DNA from 2 places in the Kastovskya adunca genome. Region 1 is predicted to be linked to the other one. Evidence: riboswitches for the same ligand, from Rfam matches in the RefSeq annotation. Region 1 holds a riboswitch; the other holds the start of a gene.
What was found. Region 1 has a riboswitch for cobalamin ahead of AC5JR3_RS02095 (HupE/UreJ family protein). Riboswitches for the same ligand answer to the same signal wherever they lie in the genome.
Positions count from the first base shown of each region.

Region 2: another riboswitch for cobalamin. It lies ahead of AC5JR3_RS22315 (DUF1636 domain-containing protein); the one in region 1 lies ahead of AC5JR3_RS02095 (HupE/UreJ family protein).

Region 1 covers NZ_JCACLG010000008.1:45,194-48,607, forward strand. The annotation lists gene AC5JR3_RS02090 (fasciclin domain-containing protein) at 1-986, shown strand, start outside; cobalamin riboswitch at 1,145-1,284, shown strand; gene AC5JR3_RS02095 (HupE/UreJ family protein) at 1,732-2,436, shown strand; gene AC5JR3_RS02100 (Uma2 family endonuclease) at 2,639-3,217, shown strand; gene AC5JR3_RS02105 (vWA domain-containing protein) at 3,228-3,414, opposite strand, start outside.
Region 2 covers NZ_JCACLG010000059.1:16,150-19,563, forward strand. The annotation lists gene cobW (cobalamin biosynthesis protein CobW) at 336-1,388, opposite strand; gene AC5JR3_RS22315 (DUF1636 domain-containing protein) at 1,425-1,802, opposite strand; cobalamin riboswitch at 1,839-1,984, opposite strand; gene AC5JR3_RS22320 (GNAT family N-acetyltransferase) at 2,200-2,721, opposite strand; gene AC5JR3_RS22325 (metal ABC transporter substrate-binding protein) at 3,055-3,414, opposite strand, start outside.

The sequences.
Region 1 (3,414 bases):
AGCCAGAAAATCGGGAACTTCTCACTGAGATTCTGAAATATCACGTCATGTCTGGAGAGATGGTTTCCAGCGAACTTCAGTCAATGACAGCAGAAACTGTTGAAGGTAGCTCTGTCGATGTTCAGGTTGGCTCCTCTGGCGTCATGATTGGCAATGCGATGGTTACTCAAGCCGACATCCAAGGCAACAACGGTGTCATTCATGTCATTAACCAAGTCCTAGTGCCTGAGGAAATCGCTACTGCCCTCACTTCTACCCTAGGTGCTAATGCCCTCACTCCCCGCACCTTGTCTGACTTAGTAAGTTCCAGTAGTTCTAGAACCATGGGTACTACCTCAATGGGTAATACCTCAATGGGTATGAGTAGTGAATCAGCAATGGGTTCTGGCTCCACCATGAGAGGCGATCGCTCCACTATGGGTAATGCCTCAATGGGTAATACCTCAATGGGTATGAGTAATGAATCAGCCATGGGTTCTGGCTCCACCATGACAGGCGATCGCTCCACTATGGGTAATACCTCAATGGAGATGGGCACAGAATCGACAATGGAAGCTCGCTCCACCACCGCAAGCGACAGCGTCATTGGTGTTGCCGCGTCTAATGATTCCTTTAAAATCTTAACGGCAGCTCTGAGAGCATCAGGTTTAGATCAAGTCTTAGCGGCTGAAGGGCCTTACACTATCTTTGCCCCCACAGATGCAGCCTTTGCTGCTCTGCCTGCGGGTACAATTGAGCAACTGTTAAGACCAGAAAACCGCGATCTACTCGTCCAAGTTCTCTCTTACCACGTAGTTCCTGGTGAAATGAGTTCCACAATGCTGGAATCTGGAGCAACTGAAACCGTGCAAGGTAGCCCTGTAGAAGTGGTAGTCAGCGACACTGGCGTCATGGTAAATAATGCCCGTGTTGTTCAAGCCGATATTGAAGCCAGCAATGGTGTTATTCATGCCATTGACCAAGTCATCCTACCCCCCGACGCCTAACACAGCGATTTAAACAGAGAGAGAGACGATTAAGAAAGGAAGTCTTTTTCTTTAGGTAATTGAATTCCATAAATAGGGGTGCGCTATAGCGTGCCCCTCTTTTTATGAATGCCTAAGTTGGCGAGGCTGTTGAGGATAACGCCAGTTTAGTAAATGTGATACAGTACCCATGCATCGGTTCTGGTAGGGAGCAGCTACCAGAGATAACGGGGAAAGTTCGGTGAAAATCCGGCACTGTACCGCAACTGTAATGAGATGTTCTCTCAGTCAGAATGCCCGCCGATGAAGAAAGTCGATATTAAAAACATCTGCGAGGTACGGATGAGGACTGATTGGAAATTACAAAAATTAATTAGTGGTTATAGCCGTCGCTGTCTGTAGGAAGCAGTCAATCGCTGAGAATTAACGTCATACCAGCGCGGATTGAGCAGTTAACTCGACGAATTAGGTAAGAGGCTCATCAATCATCTAGTATCCTAGGCTACGAGTTGCTGGTTTTAGGAATACGGTACTGAACAAAATTTAGCTGAAAGGCTGATTGAGGTTTGATTACAGGTGAGAGTAGGTAGCGATCGCGACCGCAGCTCAGTCCCTCAACTGTGCATTTCTACATCGATATGTTTTGGAGATTGGGGAACAATCTTCAGGATCAAGCAAATCAACAACTTCGTATCTTTCCCACTATCAATTGCCAGTCCCCGAAACCAGTTTGTCAAATCTATTGTTGTGAATACAGAGGTGTTCCATGTCCCATGTCAAATCTGCAAAACTCGTACATTCTGTTTCTGCTCACCCTGGGCGATCGCCTTTTCTCAAGCATAGACAGGGACTTGGCTTGGGTATAGTCATTCTTGTAATTGCTGGGTTGTTGTGTGCGGCTCCAGAGGCGATCGCTCACCATCCCACAGGAGGACAGGTACCCGCCAACTTCATCACTGGCTTCCTATCAGGATTGGGACACCCGGTTGTAGGTCTGGATCATTTAGCGTTTGTCATTGCTAGCGGATTAGTCGCCATTGGACTGACGCAGGGACTATTGATTCCCACCGGGTTCATCGTGGCAACCCTCGCAGGAACGGGGATTCATCTGCTCAGTATTGACTTACCAAGCCCTGAAATTGTAATTTCCTTTTCTGTCGTCGCCTTCGGAGCTATTCTGGCAATCCCAACTAAACCCAACGGGTTAGTACTCACCGTGATAGCTGCCATTGCAGGCTTATTTCATGGTTTCGCCTATGGTGAGTCCATTATCGGTGCAGAAATGTCACCGCTGATTGCTTATCTGTTAGGTTTCTTCATCATGCAGTACGGTATTGCCCTCTTCGCTTTCGTAGGCGGCAAATGGGCGCTACAGAACTTTAGCGGCAAACCCTTTTCCCCAACCCAACTTGCAGGTTTGGCAATTAGCGCCATTGGCGTTGTTTTCCTAACTTCCGCCGTCATCAGCTAATAGCGACTGATAAATTCTGGAAACGGCTGTACCCAAATCCCTCTGAGGGTTTTGATTGGGTCATTTATGGGTAAAGCATGGTGCCGTTGACGAGGAGGGAGAAGAATTATTCTGACTTCTCCCCGATGATGGGGAGCGATCGCTTCATATCCCGCCGCGTCACTTGCGAGAAAATAAAGGTGTCGTTTCCTGCTGACTCAGTATGCTCCCGGTCACCACTAAGCGCTTTACAGTAACCGAGTATCATCGCCTGATTGAGCTAGGTTTCTTTGCTGAGGGCGATCGCGTGCAGCTGATTCGGGGAGAACTCGTGCAAATGGCGGCTAAAGGTACGCTGCATTCGGTTGGCAATACTAAGCTAATCCGGGAGTTGGATCGGTTAGTCGTCAATTGTGCTGTGGTACGGGGACAGGAGCCGATCGTTTTATCTGCCGACAGCGAGCCAGAACCCGATGCGGCGATCGCCCAAGGACAGCCAGATGATTACTTATCCCATCATCCTTATCCCCAGGATATTCTGCTGGTCGTTGAAGTTTCAGACTCCACCTTGGAGTATGACCGAACTGTCAAGCTATCTTTGTATGCAGAAAACCAAATTCAGGATTATTGGATGATGAATTTGGTTGCTAATCAACTGGAGCGCTACAGTCAGCCCTATCAAGATACTCAAGGGAAATTTGGCTATCGGATCAGGCAGATTGCCTTGCCAAATGAAACGGTTACACTTCCTGGCTTTCCTGACTTATCTCTCGATTTAAAGCGCGTATTTCCAGGAGCGTAAAAGCGATCGCTTATTGAATTAATCGGCGAATCTTTCCATAAGCAATATAAGAACCCCCATTCTTAGCTTCTTCCACTTCGTCCACAACATAGAGGATGTTTTCTTCTCGAATGTCGCGGGGAAAGCGCATGTTGTAGTTAGGATCGTAGCCATCTGAAACAACTCTCGCCCTCAGCTTCTTGCCTTCTTTAACACAC
Region 2 (3,414 bases), on a different contig from region 1:
TAGTCCTTAATCCTTAGCCATCAGTCATTAAAACAGGAGATCCCCCCAACCCCCCTTTTTAAGGGGGGCTTTTTTTTATGAGTAGGCTGGCAAATCTCTCCATACTCCTCTTCTCTCCTCCGCGTCCTCTGTGCCTCTGCGGTTTATTAAAGCTAAACCAATTTAGGTTGATGCGATGTCGGAACCCCACCCCTAACCCATAGTGGTGTGCACACCACCAAGAGAATTAAGCGCAATGTATTTGGTGAGAATTGGTATAACGACTGAAATCTCGCCTCAACCAGGCTTATTCCGCCTGCGCGGACTCAACAAAGAATGGACTAGCCGCAAGCGACTCAGCCAACCAGAACTTCGCCCCGGATTGCTTGCTCGATTTGCACCCGATCCAAAGCGCGACCAATGACCACCAACTTTGTCTGACGGGGTTCCGTCCCTTGCCAGGGGCGATCGTAGAAGGAATCAAACCGCTTCCCAACGCCTTGCAGCACCAAACGCATCGACTTGTTCGGCACGGCAACAAAACCCTTAATCCGGTAAATTTCCTGCTGTTCCACTAAAGCCGAAAGTCGCTTCACTAGTGCTTGTGGTTCAAAGGCTTGATCGAGGGTTACATGAATCGAGTTCACCTGATCATCATGCTCGTGGTCTTCTTCCGTGTCGTGGTGGCTAGGACGGCTATCTAGGTTATCCTCTACCGCTGCATTGAAGCCTAGCAGTAACTCTGGGCTAACTTCACCGCTACGGCAAGGCACCACCTTTACTCCCGAAGGAAGTTGTTGCTGTAACCACTGCTGTACCTTATGGCGGGTTTCTTCATCCACCAAATCAACCTTAGTCAGCAGCACCAAATCCGCACAAGCCAATTGGTCTTCAAACAACTCCTCAATCGGCGTTTCATGCTCTAAGTTGGGGTCAGCTTGCCGTTGGGTGTTGAGAGCATCTAAATCAGAGGCTAGAGTCCCGGCTGCGACTGCCTCACAATCAACTACCGTAATCACACCATCCACCGTTGCGCCTGTACGAACCTCTGGCCAACGGAAGGCTTGTACCAACGGTTTTGGTAAGGCTAGACCGGAAGTTTCGATCACGATACAATCGAGGCGAGTGCGCCGCTTGAGTAATTCTTGCATCGTCGGCAAAAACTCTTCCTGTACGGTGCAGCACAGGCAACCATTCGTCAATTCCACAATATTGCTGATGGAGTCTTCGTCGTCGTCACAAACCTGGCAAGAACGCAGCAGTTCGCCATCAATGCCAACTTCGCCAAACTCATTCACCAGCACGGCAATACGTCGCCCTTGATTGTTTTGCAGCAACTGGCGCACCAGCGTTGTTTTACCTGCTCCCAAAAAGCCAGTAACAACCGTAACGGGAATCTTTGTACCCACAATTCACTCCTTAATTGAAAGCTTTTTAGTCTTTGCTCAAGTAAGCGGCGGAACCTTCGCTAAAAGGCTACGTTTCAGCGGTTCTGGTCGTTCTGACCAAGGCAACAATCCATCTGACTTGGCAGAGTACTGACTAGCACATTGCAGCACGGCGGCTGAGGTGACAGGTAATGCTTCGTCATTAACGGGTAAGTCGCCAAACACATAAGTGTACTTTCCAGGGGCAGCGAAGGAAACCACACAGGCATGGCTGCAAGCACTCATGCACTCGACAGGGCGAATCGAGAAGTTGTCACCTTGCTGGAGGTGCTGAAGTTGTTCTAAAAGTTTTTGCCCGCCGCTAACACCGATAGGTTTGCCGTCCTTCCAGGTGCTAGCACAGGTGGTGCAGACAAATAAAGTTGTTTGGGTCATAACGATTCTTCATCTGTACCTCGCAGATGGATATCAAAGTAACTCTTAACGTCGGCGGGCATTCTGACTAAGAAACCTTAGTGGTTTCATTACAGTTGCGGGACAGCGTCGGATTTGCACCGAACTTTCCCCATTACTTCTAACGGCTGCTCTCCATCAGAACCGACTAGTTTCCTCAATGTATCACGGTTATTGCGATCGCATCTATTATCCAACCTTATCTCTACTCACGACCTAGTTAACTGAAAAAAGTCTTTCCCCCTCACCCTAAATCCCTCTCAAGAGAACCCGAAAGGGACGCATGAGAAACCTTGAATGGCTCTAGCTCCCTTTCTCCGGTTAAAGGGTTAAAGCTCTGTCAGTCAAGCAGACTCACGACACAACCGTAACGACATCGCTACTGGAATCCTGAGGGCTTTTCTTTTTCTATCCGATAAACATCCATGCTTACTCCCTGAAATACGGTCTTTTTTTCGTACTTCATTCCGATTTTCTTCAAAACTTTAACTGAAGCTATATTCTCCCGCTCCACAACTCCTAAAATATAGGCAATTTCAAGTTTATTTAATCCATATTCTAAAGCCGCTGAAGCCGCTTCCGTTGCCAAACCTCTTCCCCAGTATTTTTCATCTAATCGATATCCAAGTTCTTTTTCCTCTTGGTCATCAATAATTTCTACTGCTATGCCGCAGTAGCCTATCAAATCCTTACTTTCTTTAAGAACAACAGCCCATTTTCCGAAACCGTACCTGGAATAGGAACTAATAAAACTCTCGACTTTTGCTTGCGTTTGCGAGACTGAGAGCCTACCGATTGTAGAGAATTTCATCACTTGTGGATTAGCAAGTAGTGGAGCTAGCTGCTGAAAATCCTCTCGTATAAATTCTCTAAGAATAAGTCGCGATGTCTTTATTTGCATTTTATAGTTCTATCATTGAATAATTAGTTAGCTAGATCCATATTTGATTGTCAAAATAAAATTGTAATCGTCATAAAAACTTAAATATTTAAAAAAATCTCTACATTTTTCTTTCCTTTGCGCTCTAGCCTTCGGCAAGCCGCTGTCGCGTTTATGCGTCTTTATGGTTCATTAAAAACATCAAAATCAATCGTAATAAATTGATCAACTTGATATTAGCCAAGGTAGCTTTATAAGCGCAATCTGACTCATTCCTCATCCCCTAACCCCTTCTCCCAAGCTTGGGAGAAAGGGGACAACAGCCTTTTTTCCCCTTTCCCACATAAACAGCACTTAACGCACTAGCAAAGAAGCTTCCTGCTGCTCAAAAGCCGTGTAGTTGCCTCCCAAGGCTTCTACTATCGTGCGGGTATTAGCAACTATCATCTTGATGTAGCTATCTCCCTCGCCCCCTGGTGCGCCAATCGAGTCTGAGTAGAGTTCTTGTGATGCTAACTGCACCCCCGCTTCCTCTGCGACAGTTCGAATTAATGCCGGGTTGATCGTTGTTTCCGCAAAAATCGCTGGAACTTTGGCCGCTTTGACAGCATCCGACAATCTACTCACCGTTCGGGCGCTGGGTTGCTCCTCGGTGCTGATACCAATCAGAGTTCCCGTTACATCTAAACCGTAGGCGCGGGCGTAGTATTGAAA